One region of the Fulvivirga ulvae genome, then DNA from elsewhere that is predicted to be linked to it. Evidence: riboswitches for the same ligand, from Rfam matches in the RefSeq annotation. Region 1 holds a riboswitch; each other region holds the start of a gene.

Region 1 (4,143 bases):
GTCAGCTGTTGTTTTCACGAGATACCACAGGACAGTATTTTCTGGCTTCTGTAAAAGACGATATCGGCAAAGTAAACATCAAAGCAGTCTACATCGGCTGGTCTAATGGCAATCAGCCTGAGTTTTACGAACTTTTTAAGGAAGGCATGAAGAACCTGCAAATAATGGATTGTAGGATGATTTCTTCTGAATTTACGGCAACCGACAAGCAAGACCTGCAACACGCTGACCTTATATTACTGGCCGGAGGTGATGTAATAGCGGGATGGGAAAGGTTATCAGAAACCGGAGCTGCCGGCATTATCAAAGAAAGATATGTGTCCGGGGCAGTTCTGATCGGCATATCAGCCGGTGCTATTCAATTAGGTGATCGGGTCCCCTTTGCAGCAGATAACGAGTCTGTAGAGATGATGAAGCTGGTGCCTTACATCATTGGTGCACATGATGAGGCCAATCAGTGGAGCGATCTGAAAAAGGCCGTGCATCTTTCAGGTACAGAAGGGATTGGCATTCCCTTTGGTACTGGTTTTAAATATTACTCAGACCAGCGTATTGAGATTATTAATAAGGATAAGGAGTTGTTTTACTATATAAGGTGATAGTTATAATAACAATTTGAACAGCAGATACCTACTGTTATATAAATTCCGCCGCTTTCGCCCCTGATCATTGGCGGATTTGCACACGCTGTCAGGTGGTTTATTCTTATATTTTTGCCTAAAACAAAATCAAAACAACCATGACAAAAATCAATCCCTATTTAAATTTCCCCGGTAATACGGAAGAGGCCTTCAACTTTTACCAATCTATTTTCGGAGGCGAATTCCTTGGTGGTATCATCCGGTTCGGCGATATGCCTATGGAGGGCCACGAGAACATGTCGGAAGAAGTTAAAAATAAAGTAATGCACATAGCGCTGCCCATCGGGGATGGCAATATGCTGATGGCCACTGATGCCTTGGAATCGATGGGACAGAAACTTTCGCAGGGCAACAATTTTTACATATCCGTATCGACCGACAGCAAAGATGAAGCACAGCGCATCTACGACAAACTTTCAGAAGGCGGTGCCATTGAAATGCCTATCGGTGATGTGCCCTGGGGTTCGTATTTCAGTATGTTTAAAGACAAGTTCGATGTACAGTGGATGGTAAGCTATGATTATCCAAAAGAGTAAGGAATATAAAAACACACCTTTCGTCCCGGTAGCAAAACCGGGACACCCCTCCTGCCGCCGACACCATACAGTGAACTTTCCTGATTAGAGCTCAAACACAAATCCAGCCCGGATAAGGGTGAAATTGCAATGAGGCAGTTTTATCTTATTTCGCTGGTAAGCTTACGTTGAGAGTTCTTGTTTTTCCGATTCACTCACTCCACTGGTTTTACGATTGATCACAATTTAGCTCTGAAGGTACGTATTGTAATCACCTCAAGAGGGATGGTAGTTATAGAAATATCTAAAATTCCAATATTACTTACCGTTTACCAGTCACCGATCACCATTTACTGTTCACCGTTCACTGTTCACCACTTACAAAAAGCTCCGGTTTCCGGACTTCCGACTTCGGACTTACTGAATACCAATTTGCCAACATTTTTAACCCCTCCTTTCCGGTTCTAAAAAATTTATTCCTAACTTTCCATTCAATAAGTTCTTTACTTGATTTCTTAATCAAAAACGGTAAGGGTTTTCGGTGAAAGCCGAAAATAATAGGGAATCGTGTGAAAATCACGAGCTGACGCGCAACTGTAATTCCGACCTCTTAAAGGGGTAGCGCTATTCTTGTTGACAAATGCCATTGTACTCAAAGCAGTATGAGAAGGCCGACAAGAATCGGAAAGCCAGGAGACCTGCCTTTATCGTCCTGTATATAACAGGATTTGACGATGCTTTCGCGATTTGAAGTATTAGCCAGAACAGATATTGATGCCACCTGGGTATAGGTGTGCACATACCTTTCTATCTATATTCATTAAAAGCATGGTGAAGTTGAGCTGAAGAGCTTTTAACTAATTATTCAAATTACTTAAAAGCTTAAGCTATGAAAACAAACAATTTGGGCTATCCGTCTATTGGAAGCCACCGTGAACTAAAAAAAGCCTGCGAGGCTTACTGGAAAGGCAAAATTTCGGTTGAAGAATTACTTGAAACCGGCAAAAACATCCGCACGCACAATTGGAAAATTCAAAAGAATGCAGGAATAGACCTGATCCCATCCGGTGACTTTTCTTTTTATGACCAGATATTGGATATGACTCTGACTGTTGGTGCCATTCCTGAACGATACAAGGAGCTAAAAAAAGACAATACAAAATCCAATCTGGATCTTTACTTTGCCATGGCCCGCGGTTATCAGCACGATGACCTGGATATTACTGCTATGGAAATGACTAAGTGGTTTGATACCAACTACCACTATATCGTGCCGGAATTCACTAATGACCAGCAGTTTTCACTTTCTTCAACAAAAATTTTTGATGAATACAAAGAAGCCAAAGCCAATGGCATAATTACCAAACCTGTAGTGCCTGGGCCCGTGTCTTACTTGCTACTCGGTAAAGAAAAGGAATCAGGGTTCCATAGGATAGAACTCATTGAGCAGCTGCTTCCTGTTTATCACGATATTTTCAGGCAGTTTACTGAATTAGGGGTGGAATATATTCAGGTAGATGAGCCTTACCTGGTAATGGATTTAACTGATAAAGAACGTGAGGCCCTTAAATATGCCTACCAGTCACTTAATGAGCAGTTTCCCCAGGTTAAGATCATACTAACCACCTACTTCGGAGACCTTGGTGACAATTTAGACCTGGCACTTTCATTACCCGTTGATACCCTGCATATCGATCTGATCCGCAGCCCTGAGCAACTGAACAACATCCTGAACTCGAAACAATTGCCTGTAAATCTCAATTTGTCATTAGGACTTGTGGATGGACGGAATATCTGGAAAAATGATTTCAGGCAATCCCTGGACACTATTCAAAAGGTGTCTGAAAAGATAGGAAAGGAGAGAATAACTATTGCCGCATCATGCTCGCTCCTGCACTCTCCATGTAATCTGGATCTTGAAAACGATAACGAGACTCTCTTACCGGAGCTAAAACAGTGGCTGGCATTTGCCAGACAGAAACTGGATGAAATCGTAATACTTAAAAACTTGTTGTCAGATGAAGTTGAAAATATTCACCTGCAGGAGTTTAATAGTAATGTCAATGCCATTAAAAGCAGGCAAACCTCAGAGTTGATCCATAATGAACAAGTTTCTCACAGACTCCATGCTGTTACCGAAAAAGACTTCAGGCGCAAGTCTGTGTTTCCGGAAAGAAAAGAGCTTCAGAACCAACTCCTTGAACTACCCCTCTTCCCTACTACCACCATTGGTTCATTTCCTCAGACTGCTGAGGTAAGGAAATGGCGGGCTGACTTTAAAAAGGGCAATGTAACCCAAAAGCAATATGATGCATTTCTAAAGCAGGAAATAGAGAAAGCCATCCGCTGGCAGGAAGATATAGAAATGGATGTATTGGTACACGGGGAGTTTGAGCGAAATGATATGGTGGAATACTTCGGCGAAAAGCTGGACGGCTTTGCTTTTACAAAGTATGGCTGGGTACAGAGCTATGGTTCAAGATGTGTAAAACCTCCCATTATTTACGGAGATGTTAAGCGTCCGGCGGCTATGACGGTTGAATGGACAGCCTATGCTCAAGCACTGACTGATAAGATTGTTAAAGGTATGCTAACGGGACCTGTTACCATTCTTCAGTGGTCATTTGTACGTAATGATCAGCCACGGGCCAAGACATGCCAGCAAATAGCACTGGCCATCAGAGATGAGGTTATAGACCTGGAAAAAGCAGGAATAGAAATAATACAGGTAGATGAACCTGCTATCCGTGAGGGGCTACCGTTGAGAAAATCTGACTGGACGGCTTATCTGGAGTGGGCTGTCGGCGCCTTCAGGCTGGCTACAAGTGGTGTGAATGATGGAACGCAGATCCACACCCATATGTGCTACTCAGAGTTTAATGACATTATCGAAAATATTGCAGCTATGGATGCCGATGTAATCACTATCGAGTGTTCACGTTCTCAGATGGAATTATTAGATGTCTTTGCCAGCTTTGAATATCCCA
Region 2 (4,143 bases), 1.9 Mb from region 1:
TGGACAACGGCTACTGCGATATTCAAATTCATATAGGCCAGCATTCGGATAATAACTGGCTCATCAAAGCCAATAATAGCGAAGTGGAACTTAACTCCATACAAGAGCTGAAAACAGAACTAAGATCGATAACACAATATCAAAACTAACGGTATGGGAAAAGACCTGGGAAAAACTTCACACTGCATATTATTTTGCAACGGCGGATCGTGCAAAAGAAAAGGAGCTGAGGAGATCACATCAGAAATCAGGGCCTACATGAAGTCCGAGGGACTTTATAATCAGGTCCACACAGTAAAAACCATGTGTAATGGCCGGTGCGAAGATGCACCGACACTGATCGTAATGCCGGAAAACACCTGGTATAAAAACCTGACCGTAGAGAAGGGTATCGAATTGGTGGAGCAACATATTAAACTGGGCAAGCCGGTTAACAAAAACATCCTGTATGCTCCCGGTATGTCGCAGGTGGCATCAGACAACCCGCTTGCACCTCCCGAAGCCAAGTTTTTTGAAGAAGCAAACGATGCTGAGTTGGGTTTGGTATTCATGGCAAAGGCTGACCCTTGGGAGCAAAATCTCTACCCGATGCTCAAAGATATTTTTCAAAAGTATAAGGATGATGTTGAGCTGGTTATACCGCAGGTGTCACCAAAGGCTGTCAGCATTCCTGCAACCGTACAATTGAATTACGATCACAAATGGTTTACAGCCAGCACTGCCCAATGGCAGGTACAGTTAGCCATAGGTATACCTTCTAAAGATGATGGAATCGCTTACAAAAAACGTAGAATAGGCACTGCCGAAGCCTTTAGGTCTATAGACCAAAACCAGTATGGTGTCCGGTTTAAGAGTAAGGTTGGAGAAACCCAGCTTTTGGTATTTGACAACAGCAATGAAAAGCTGTTTTGGAGACACTTTTGCAAAATTTATTTGGAAATTAATGAGCCTGGCATGGTGGCTGTTACCAGTATTTGACAAAGTAAAAACTGCTTGTCATAATTAAGATGAACAGATCATCATTGTCAGTAATTTTTATACATTTGTTACGCTTTTGGTTTCCGGATTAGTTTCCGGAATTAAAAGGGAATCCTGTTAAAATCAGGAGCTATCTCCGTAGCTGTGTGTCCTGTTTCTATTAGAATCATGGCATTTGTTAACCAAGCCACTGTCCTAAAATATTGGGATGGGAAGGCAACAAATGTCGGGACGAGCCAGAAGACCTGCCTAAAGTATAATATTCATAGCTTTCGGACGAAAGGCTCATGGGTCGGTTCTAATTTATTTTAGGTACTTCCTCACATCGCTATTCTTCCTTTTGCTATGGTTTAGTAATTATTTAAACCATTGTAAAATGAAAAAAACATTCTTAGGATGCCTTTGCTTCCTATTATCCCTCTGCACCATGAGGGGCCATGCTCAATCTGACACTACTTCAAATGCTTTCTCACGAGAATTAGAGGAAATTGTAATTTCCGCCTCACGCGTGAAAGCCAAAGAAGAAGATCTGCCTCAACAGGTACAGGTCATCACAGACACTGAAATTCAGCAATCCGGCTCAAAAGATGTTGCTGACGTACTTAAAAAGAAAGCTGGTGTAGACGTGATCCAATACCCGGGCCTGCTTTCAGGTATAGGCATAAGAGGGTATCGCCCACAGTTTTCCGGCTTGAACCAGCGCAGCTTATTGCTGATCGACGGCCGACCTGCCGGCGCCACCAACCTGGCAACTATAGACCTCGATAACATTGAAAGTATTGAGGTGATCAAAGGAGCCGCCTCCTCATTGTACGGCTCTCAGGCCATGGGAGGTGTGGTGAATATTGTTACCAAAAAATCGGTAGGTGAAATCAAAAAATCGCTCTACGCCAGTTTTGGTAGCTATAATACTTTTGAGCTAGGCTTAAACGTAGGAGGAAACCTAAGTGAGCAACTGGACTTTGATATAAACCTGAAGCATCTTCAACAAGATAAAGACTACCGCCACGGACATGATAACCTCTTCAGGGATAAATTTGGCTGGGACGAAGCTACCAGAACATACTATAGCACCGATTATGAAGTAGATTCCACCACCGTGGCCAATGACGTTTATGGTGATGGTGAAGAGCGGGAATACACCACCTATCAATACCAAAGTGGTGGCATTCGCTTCGGATATCAATTTCACAGAAACTGGAGAGCCTCCATAAGTGGTACATTCTTTTCCGCAAGTAACGTGCAAACCCCGGGAGATTATTTTTACGGCAATACCAGCCAAAGCCTTAAAAACCCTTACCGCTACGGTGCAGACCTGAAAGTTGAGGGTAAAATAAATACCAATCACCAGATATCTTTAAGGGCCTATAATAGTTTGGAATATTCCGATTACAGGTCAGTAAGTGCAGGGATTGTTTCAGACTACGTTACCTCAAAGAGAACTAATAAATGGGTGGGCTTTCAATTGCAGGGCAGCTATAACATTGGTAAACACATATTAACCTATGGTTTTGATTATAACAGGTCTAACACGACATCGGAAAGTTTCAATTCAAATGATGGCTCAGAAAAAGCGCCCAACTCACCAAACTACGGTATTTACTCAACGGCCATATTTGCCCAGGCTCACCTGAAACTTTTGAATGACAAGTTATTCGCCACACTCGGAACCCGGGTAGATAACATCACCTTCGATGTAAAGGAGACCCGGTTTTTAGATACTTATAAAGGTGCCGAGGAGTCGCACCAGGTATTCAATCCTAGTCTTGGACTAAAATACAAACTCCCAAAAAACTTTGATATACATGCAAGTGCAGGGAGTGCATTCGTAACTCCGGATGCCTATAACGTGGCAGGCTATAGTATCAGCGGACCAGGTAGGGAAGTTAATGTTAAGGGCAAGGTAAACATTTCCTATGGCAACCCTGATTTAGAGCCGGAAAGGGGCATCACAATAGATGGAGGCGTAGGCTACTTAAATAAAAAGAACGGGTTAAGTGCCGATGTTACCTATTTCAGCACCCGCGTAAAGGACCGCATCACTCAAGGGCCAACAGTAACATCAAATACAATCGAGATTACCCATGAGGGCGACACCATAGCCTCCACCACTACCTACATCAATGCAGAAGCTGCTACCATGTCCGGCCTGGAAACTTCAGTATCCTGGGATTTTGGTGCACTGGCAGGTTACGAATATTCCTTCAAAATATTTGTAAATGCGGTAAAATATATCAAACTGGAAGAAGAATTCCGTAATACCGCATATACTCAGGAAAATAAAATATCAACCAAGAAGGTGCACAATGTAGCGGACCTGACGCTTACCTATGGCCTGGAATACACCAACTATAAGTTTGATGCCCGCCTGGCTGCCCGGTATGTAGGCAGCCGATATGATACGGACTGGACGGATTATATCAACCGGCCGGAAATAGAATATCCGGCTTTTATGTTGCTTGATTTCTCCATCGCCTTTCCGGTAAATGAAAATGGCAGACTCATGATATTGGCCAATAACATCACCGATGAAAACTATTACGAAAAGCGAGGTTTTAACATGCCCGGCCGCAATATGCAGGTAAAATACACCCACAATTTCTAATTAAGATATGCTGATGAATACCATAGAAAAACCCCAAACCATAACTACGCTGGACGGCGCTCAGGAGGAAGTATTTCCTGTGGCATGTGAAGAGGAAATACTATTTGATCTTTTAGAAGACATCTTCAGCAACTACTGGCAGCAAATTCGTTTTGGCACTCTGTGTCAGGGTGCCGCCTGGGAGGTAGGTGCCCCTAACGCTCCTACCAAAATCTCGCTACTCGATGGATATCTGACCGTTGATTTTGGCCCCTGGCATTTTCATGTCTGTATTGGAGAAAACAATGGTACACGCCAGGCCCCAACTTCAGAGGAATTGAAAAAGCTACGCAAATGTAGCCGTGCAGAATTTTACAGGCGACTAAATAAGGATGGCAACCCTTCAAGTTGGGATTCAGAAGCTTCAATGGAGCAGGCGAGAATCAGATCACTGTATTCTTTCCCAACCCATATTATGACCTCTTCCCCAAGTTTAAAAGGCAAAAAGATCCTAAATGGGAAAAACTGGACATGTGGAATACGCTAAGAAATAAACACCTGGGGCTTGAAGAAGACCCGAA
Region 3 (4,143 bases), 2.9 Mb from region 1:
TTCTATTATCTCCGGTAACATATTGCTCGCCTATATAGAGCTGGTTTATTCCTAATGTGAAATGTGCATGGACTAAATTCAGCGAAGCCTTCCCTTGATGCAAAGGCGTATAGATTACCTGTTTATCCAATTCTTGTAGATTACCGCCCTCACTGATCTCCTGCTTGGTGGATTTTGTATAACTATAATTGCCCCAAAACTGTAGCTTCCAGTCGTCTGACAGTCTGTATCCATATTTTAAAATAAGCTCTGCCCCTCGTGCCCAGATTTTCTGCACATTGACCGGGCTCCATACTGATTCTACTTCCACCCACTGAATCCATTGTGAAATGGTATTACTATAGCCTGTTAATTCAACGGAAAGTTGTGAGTTACCAAACCGCTTTTCAGATAATATACCCAGTTCCGTACTCCACCCCAGCTCGGGTTCCAGATCAGGGTTACCAACTGCTCCGGCCCCTTTCCAGTACAGGTCATTGAAAGTAGGGATTCGATAGCTGCGGGCCACCTTTGATTTCAAAGAGAAGTCGTTATTTAGCGAGTAGTTCAATCCCAGGGAGGGCATCACTGGTGAAAGGTCACCATCACTCAATGTCTCCCTCAAGCCCAGGTTGGCCTCCAGCCTTTCCGCAAATAGCCTTTTGGCTGAAACATACAGGCCTGTCTGGTTTCTGGAAGGTATTTCACCTGCATAACTGTCCACCTCCGCCTGATCGTAAGTGTTGTTTATACCTGCATCGAGCCATGTAGATTTATCCAGTTTATAAGTAGCTTCAATCTCACTGACCCATGACAGGGATTGTGTGGTGGACACTTCGGTTAATTTGTCGTCGTAGTCCAGGTGGTGGACCAATAAAGCCGATTGTCCGCGGAACATCCTTTTACTGTTTTGGCTCTTCCACTTTAAAACCGCTCTGTGAAATTCATCAGCCTGGGTTTCCCTTGCATCACCTGAGGCAGAAGCCGGGTCCGGAATATGTACCAGGTTGTCCTGATACCAATATTTCAGGCTTATATCACTGTTTCCATTGAGTTGGTAGTATAATTCTGACAATATACCATGCTGATCGATGGAGGCATTGTTTTGCTCCTCTTCCCGGGTTGTGTAACGGTTGAAATAGGTAAAATCATTGTCGGCATGGTTCACAAAGCCACGTATAGATGCCCGCACTTTTTGATGTTTCCAGTTGACATTCGCGCCCGTATAGGTACTGCCAAAACTGCCTATTTGCTGAAATATCTTACCACCAAAGCCTTCCTGCATTGCAGCCTCCGTACCAAGATGAATGGCCCCACCCAGGGTACCCGAGCCGAAAAGGGACCCTGCACCACCATACTGGAGAGATACGTCATCCACAAAGCTTACTGGCATTAAAGTGAGGTCAAGGCTACCGTTGGTCGGACTTTGCAGGTTTATACCTTCCCAAAAAACAGCAGTATGATTACTTCCAGTGCCTCTTACAGAAGGAGTTGAAAGTCCACTCACACCATAAGACCTGATATTGGCTCCTGACAAATTGGTCAATAACTCAGACAGGTTACTGTACTCCGTAGCTTCTCTCTGTACAGGTGAAATTTTCTCCACCTTTTCACCAATGGTAAACTTCTCCAGACGCGTTCCCTCAATGCTGATCTCATCCAGAACCAACGCCGTGGTATCTTCCTGGGCAGCCACATGCTGAACGAAGATGCCTGTAACCAAAGGTAATAATAGAATTCGCAGATAACTCATTCGACAACGTGTTAATGAGCCTTAAATAGAAGCCATTAAGAAATGGGCGAAATGATGGATAACATAGCGTTCACTTCTTAAAGCCTCAACTCCCGAAGGCCCAGATATAAAACTATTGGCAGGTCTCCTGGCTTACCCGACTTTGAGGACCTTCCCATCCCGACAGGTCAGGACAGTGGCAAAGATGATCAAAGCGTATTATCTGTACTGGTGTACAGGTCGGGATTACAGTTGCGGGGACAGCTCCGGAATGATCAGTAACACACTGAGGCACCGGATTCCCTTTTCATCATGATATGCCGTAAGGACTGATCATGAACCAATAATCGGCTCAAAGTTAGGAAAGAATTGAATAGCTCTAAACAAAATGGTTAATATTGTTCTGTATTCAACTAAAAGCACCGACCGATGAAGTTAAAGGTTCTGATTATTGTTTTTTCCATTTTAGCCATAGCCTGCAACCACTCTGATAAGGAGCGGAAAAGCAAAGAAATATTAACAGAAACTCCTGTTAATATTCAGTATGCCACTGGTTTCAGGGTTTCTTTAAAAGAAGGTTATCCTTTTGTGGAGGTACCCAGGCCCTATCAGGGTGCGGAAGAAGGTTTTAAATATTTGCTCGTGCCCAGAGGAGAGGAAATTCCGGCACACGACCGCGATGTTCAGATAGTGGAAGTGCCCATAAAAAGCATTGTCTGTACCTCTACCACGCATATTCCCTTGCTTGACTATATTAATGAAACGCAGAGCCTGACAGGCTTTACTACTACAGACTACATCAGCTCTGCTAACATGCGCAGCAGAATTGATTCCGGTTATGTAACTGAGCTGGGCATAGATAAGGAAATGAACATTGAGCGCCTGCTGGAGCTGGATCCCGAGGCTGTAATGGCCTATACAATTACCGGCGACTATGGACAGTTCCGCAAGATGAACCAGGCCGGAATACCGGTACTTATCAATGCGGAATACCTTGAGCGGCATCCTCTGGGACGTGCGGAGTGGATTAAATTCATGGCTTTGTTTTTTAACAAAACAGACATGGCAGACTCTGTGTTCAACGCTATTGAAAGTAACTACAATACAATGAGAGCAAAAGCCGCAAAGGCAGACTCCATGCCTACCTTATATAGTGGTGTGGTCTACGGTGATACCTGGTACCTCCCGGGCGGGGAAAACAATGCGGCTAAGTTGTTTGCCGATGCCGGAGCCAATTATTTGTGGCAGGACTCAACCACCGGATTTCTGGAATTAAGCTTTGAGTCGGTTTATGAAAAGGCACATGATGCTGACTACTGGGTGGGAGTTGCCTCTTATAATTCACTGGAAGAGATCAAACAGGCCGACCAAAGGTACTCCCGGTTTGATGCTTTTAAAAATGGAAATGTGTACAGCTACAATGCACGCATAGGAGCCACAGGCGGCAATGAATACCTCGAGCTTGGCTACCTCAGGCCTGACCTGATCCTGGCCGACCTGATAAGGATCTTCCACCCTGAATTACTGCCAGATAATGAGCTTTACTTTTACGAAAAGCTGAACTAAGAAACGGTGTAACCCAACAGACTTAAAGGGTATAAGCAAAAGTTGCTAGATTTACGGGTATTAAAAATGAAGGATGAATCAAAAAACACCGCTGATTGAATAGATCGTACACCATAAAATTAACATTGCTGCTGCCATTTTCGATTTTGGTATTATTCGTCGTGAATATCAGCCTGGGCAGTGTTTCCATTCCTTTTGATGAAATATTGAATGTGCTGACGGGCAGTGTTGCGAGCAAAAATAGCTGGACAAACATCATCCTTAATTTCCGGCTACCCAAAGCAATTACTGCCATAGCTGTGGGCGCGGCATTATCCATCAGCGGCCTGCTGATGCAAACGCTTTTCAGAAATCCTCTTGCAGGACCTTTTGTACTAGGCATTAGCTCGGGTGCAAGTCTGGGTGTGGCGCTACTGCTACTGGCGGGTATCTCCATCACCGGGAGCCTTGTTGCCTCCGGGCTTACAAGCTGGCTGGTGGTATCCGCCGCAAGTTTGGGCTCTGCACTGGTGCTACTGTTGGTAGTAGTTGTTTCGCTGAAAATTCGTGACAGCATGACGCTGCTCATCATTGGCCTTATGTTTGGCAGCCTGACCGGGGCAATAGTTAGTATTTTGCAGTTTTTCAGTAGTGGGGAGGAAATTCAAGTATACCTTTTCTGGACGTTTGGAAGTCTGGGCGGACTCAATTGGGACGAAATCACTGTACTCTGGATTATTGCCGGTTTGGGTATAGCCATTGCTTTTATAATGGTAAAACCACTCAACGCTCTGCTCTTAAGTGAAAACTATGCTCAAAGTATGGGGATCAACATCAAAACTTCCCGCTTTTGGATCATTATCAGCACCAGTCTGCTTGCGGGAAGT
Region 4 (4,143 bases), 1.9 Mb from region 1:
CAGCTCTTGCAATATGAGGAATGGCTAAGCCAATAAAGGCCACGGGTCCACAAAATGCTGTAATGCTTCCTGCAAGTAAACAAGAGGCTATAATTACAACGATTCGATACTTTTTTATAGATATGCCCAGCCCTCTTGCATACTGCTCCCCCAGCAAAAAGGTATTCAGTTGCTTTTGAGAGATGAATGCTAACAATATGCCGAGAAGTACAATCGGAGTTAAAATTTGTAACTGCTCCCAGGATACTCCAGCCAGACTCCCAAACGTCCATATGACATATGCCTGTATTAATTCAGCGTCGCTAAAAAATTGAAGCACGCTAACAATCGCACCGCTGGCACTCCCCACCATGAGTCCAACGATAAGAAGTGAAACATTGTCTTTAACCTTTGCGGAAACTAAAAGTACAAATGAGAGTACTGCGGAAGAACCCAATACGGCTGCGACTACTACTCCCCAATTTCCTAACTGGTATAGTATATTGAAAACGGAACTGCCCGACATGACCAATAGCGCCACTCCCAGGCTGGCTCCGTTGCTGATACCGAGTACAAATGGCCCTGCCAAAGGGTTTCTGAATAAAGTCTGCATCAGAAGCCCCGCCACTGACAAGCCCGACCCAACCAGGAGAGCCGTCAAGGCTTTGGGTAGTCGAAATTCAGTAATAATAAACCCCCAGCTTTCCTTTTCGAGCGGTTTGCCTGTCAACGATTTCATTACCTGATCGAGAGGTATGTTGACTGTGCCATATCGAATATCCAGCAAGAACAGGATGATCAGGAGTATTATAGCGAGGGTATAGAATGCTATGTATTTGGAAGGGACAAATCTCATGGAGGATTAATTGAGTTTTTTATAATAGATAAGCTGGTGATCAGGGAATTTCTCTGGATGTATAATCTTTATTAAATCCTTAAGTATTAGATGTGGATTGACCAGACCTGTTTCCCAATAGTCGTTGGCTCCTGTTTCATTAATGCGGCCATATATGTTATAAACTTTCTTTTGCTGAAAAGCCGAGAACCGGGTATATCTTTCATCGTGATCGATAAATTCGGCGAGCTCGGTAAAACCTCCGGGATTGATCCAGATATCGGCATTGAGTTGTTTGTCTATAACCGTTTCAAAGCTTAATGGTATGCTTCCTCTTGACTTATCTGAGAACCAATAGTAAGAGGCGTTGGCATCTTTTAAAAGTTGTGCTGCATAGCTATTGCCTCCGGGCATGGACCAGGTGTCTTTGTATTTGGCCCCTGCGAGTACAGAAGGTTTGTCACTCACAGCAATGGCTTCTGCTTTTATTTGTTCATACTCATCTTCGATATGATTGAAAATGCTATCTGCCATAGCATCCTTTTCAAGAAAGGCTGCCATAAATTTTAGCCATTCGGCCCTGGCAAGTGGCGAGCTTTCCATCCATTCAATATTATAAGCAATGGGTACTCCTGATTTTTCCAGCAATTTCAGGTTATCGTGTATCTGGGCATGTCCGGTGGTCATCATGAGATCCGGTCGAAGGTCAATAAGGGTCTCAATATTTAAATTTTGGGTGTTTCCAACTTCTGCGATTTCACCATTTAAAGCCCGCTCTTTGATGGATGGATTATAGATATAGTCCAGTGTACTATGCCCAATGAGTGACTGCTCTGCCCCAAGCGTATGCAGTAGTCCGAGATGTGTGGTAGATAAGGTTACGATACTGGAAATCGGTATTTCGACTATAAAAACGTCCTTAGGCAGGTTTTCCGGTACAGGATCACCTTTATGGATTAGGATATAAGTGGCGTATAATGCAGTGGTATCCCAGGGGTTTTGGACTGTAATTTTCTTAAAACCATCCTGTTGTTTTATGCTAAAAAGTGATGCATGTTTAAGTTGGACAGGCTGGCGGGTCGGCAACGTAGATGTACCTTCCTGCTTTGGCGAATTGCATGCAGCCACAAGGCATATCAACACGGATAAACATCTGATAACGAGCTTCATTTTTAAATAATTTGCCCGGGGAAATGGAATCAGAATGACGCAACAAAAGATTTGCAGTACGCAGCAAAAACTATGTAGGATCTTCTAATCAGCACTTTTCTCCCGAAAGTTTCGATTACTATGTTTTACTGGCAGGTCTTCTGGCTTGCTCCAATGTTAACGGCCTTCCCATCCCGATGTAGAGACAGTGGCTTGTGATTTGGTTAACATTTTACAGAGCTTACAGCTGCGGGGACAGCTCCTGATTTTAACAGGATTCCCTTTTAATTCTGTTGACGAAAGTATCTCATCAACAAACACCAATGCTCAAATGTATATAAATTACTTTATTTGGACATAATAGTTAAGACTATCATTTTTCATCACAATGTGTCTTAGGTCTTCCAGCACCTTTTCAGGATGTACAAATCCTGACTGCCAAAAGTCATTTTTGCCATATTGGCTCAACCGGCGGTTGTTATTGTAAATTCGGAGCCGCCCGCCCAGATATTCCGGAGGCAGATTGAGCTCGGCAAGCTGACTTATGGTATTCATTTGGCTGCCCGGATGTAGCCAGATATCACATTGCTGAAGTAACTCAATTACTGTTTCATGAGATAATTTAATATTGCCGGGGTTGGTATCTTCCTTAAGTATGTACTGGCCACCAGCATCTTTGATGAACTGCGCCATATAACTATTGCCCCCGGCTACATACCAATTGTCCTTCCACATATAGCCTACAAAGAATTTAGGAGCACTATCTCTTTTGTTAAACTGAGATTTTATCTTCTCATAGTTATCAGCTTGTTGGTTAAACAGGGTAAAGGCTACATTTTCTGTTTTTGTAAATAGAGAGAGGTATTTTATCCACTCCAGTCTCCCTAAAGGGTGGTTTTCCGTGTGGGCGGAGAAGAGAATAACCCGGAGGCCAAGTGCTTCCAGCTTTTGGTTTACATCCATCGAGTTGCCAACGGCAGACTCTATGATCAGGTCGGGCTGGAGGTTAATTAAAAGCTCATAGTTCAAGTCACCACCTTTGCCTACTTCATTCACACCCTTATTGATAAAATAATTTCTCAAACTGTCATCAAAAACGTCCTCATACGAGGGAATGCCTACAATTCTATCTTGCAAACCCAACTCACTGAGCATATTTATGTGTGTAATGGAAAGGCAAACAATAGCACGCGCGGTAAAGCCGGAGTCTATATTAAATGTTTTCACTACGGTACTGTCACTGTTTGACCACGGGGCATTTATCTTAACCTCCGTGGCCCCGGATTTAAGATAGTCAGCGCCAAACCTTGATGCATGCGACAGGTCCAGGGCTTGTTTTTGTACAGGTGCTTCGGTTTGTGCCGGAGTACATTTCAAAAGGGTACCAAAACATAATATGATCAACAGGTTTTGGACGATACGGATATCAGGCAATGTCATAGCTATACGTGTGGAGTTTGGTAAGAATCATTTCAGCCCTTTGGCTTACGGGCATCAAAGGTATCTCATGAAGTGTAAAACCTAAGGACTGATAAACTTTAATAATTGATCTGTAAATCTTATTCGCTTGTGCGTATGTTTCTCTCCGTTCATGATCATTCACAAAAATGGACGGATGAATGGGTAGTATAAAGGCGTTTTTGTTATACCCGGCATTAGCCACTGCCTGGGTGTATGGGGGCGGTATGGGTAAATTACACGAGTCCAGGTTGGCAATAATATCGGGTAGAGCGCGATCGAAGAAACATAGTGCTGAATCTGTTTGAACCATGTGCTCTTTAACCATGGTATCAAAAGTAAGGGTGCAAAAATTTTGCATATCACCCCATGGGAGGGCATTGGAAGATATACTTAATTGTTGTCTGATAATTCTACGAGAAACTTCTTCATAACAGTTGAAACCCCGACGGCCTAACTCATGGAGCAAGGTTGTTTTTCCTGCGCTTGCAGCTCCTGTAATGATAAACTTGTTGCTCAGATTATCCATTGAATGCCGATAATTATGATGACAAAAATGAGCGTGACGGCATGGTTGATCATGGCCACTTTGTTTATCTCGTTAGGTGCAATGGCTCTGCTATTGCCTCCTATGAATGGCTTTTCAACTAATTTCCCATGATAATAATTGGGGCCGCCAAACTGGCAATTTAAAATACCGGCAAGGGCAGATTCCGGGTAGC

The links. Region 1 has a riboswitch for cobalamin ahead of metE (5-methyltetrahydropteroyltriglutamate--homocysteine S-methyltransferase). Riboswitches for the same ligand answer to the same signal wherever they lie in the genome.
Region 2: it holds a riboswitch for cobalamin, as region 1 does, so the genes downstream of both, LVD17_RS09230 (TonB-dependent receptor plug domain-containing protein) here and metE (5-methyltetrahydropteroyltriglutamate--homocysteine S-methyltransferase) in region 1, are expected to answer to the same signal.
Region 3: it holds a riboswitch for cobalamin, as region 1 does, so the genes downstream of both, LVD17_RS05145 (TonB-dependent receptor plug domain-containing protein) here and metE (5-methyltetrahydropteroyltriglutamate--homocysteine S-methyltransferase) in region 1, are expected to answer to the same signal.
Region 4: it holds a riboswitch for cobalamin, as region 1 does, so the genes downstream of both, LVD17_RS09250 (ABC transporter substrate-binding protein) here and metE (5-methyltetrahydropteroyltriglutamate--homocysteine S-methyltransferase) in region 1, are expected to answer to the same signal.

What each region holds. Positions count from the first base shown of each region.
Region 1 is NZ_CP089981.1:4,099,009-4,103,151, reverse strand. Features, by position in the region: gene LVD17_RS17570 (Type 1 glutamine amidotransferase-like domain-containing protein) at 1-599, shown strand, start outside; gene LVD17_RS17565 (VOC family protein) at 740-1,177, shown strand; cobalamin riboswitch at 1,672-1,876, shown strand; gene metE (5-methyltetrahydropteroyltriglutamate--homocysteine S-methyltransferase) at 2,046-4,143, shown strand, end outside.
Region 2 is NZ_CP089981.1:2,233,931-2,238,073, reverse strand. Features, by position in the region: gene LVD17_RS09240 (ABC transporter ATP-binding protein) at 1-149, shown strand, start outside; gene LVD17_RS09235 ((2Fe-2S) ferredoxin domain-containing protein) at 154-978, shown strand; cobalamin riboswitch at 1,039-1,245, shown strand; gene LVD17_RS09230 (TonB-dependent receptor plug domain-containing protein) at 1,355-3,583, shown strand; partial or broken gene LVD17_RS09225 (DUF7676 family protein) at 3,591-4,143, shown strand, end outside.
Region 3 is NZ_CP089981.1:1,240,084-1,244,226, forward strand. Features, by position in the region: gene LVD17_RS05145 (TonB-dependent receptor plug domain-containing protein) at 1-1,732, opposite strand, end outside; cobalamin riboswitch at 1,833-2,071, opposite strand; gene LVD17_RS05150 (ABC transporter substrate-binding protein) at 2,141-3,277, shown strand; gene LVD17_RS05155 (iron chelate uptake ABC transporter family permease subunit) at 3,373-4,143, shown strand, end outside.
Region 4 is NZ_CP089981.1:2,239,130-2,243,272, forward strand. Features, by position in the region: gene LVD17_RS09245 (iron chelate uptake ABC transporter family permease subunit) at 1-835, opposite strand, end outside; gene LVD17_RS09250 (ABC transporter substrate-binding protein) at 842-1,984, opposite strand; cobalamin riboswitch at 2,098-2,303, opposite strand; gene LVD17_RS09255 (ABC transporter substrate-binding protein) at 2,306-3,403, opposite strand; gene LVD17_RS09260 (AAA family ATPase) at 3,390-3,950, opposite strand; gene cbiB (adenosylcobinamide-phosphate synthase CbiB) at 3,938-4,143, opposite strand, start outside.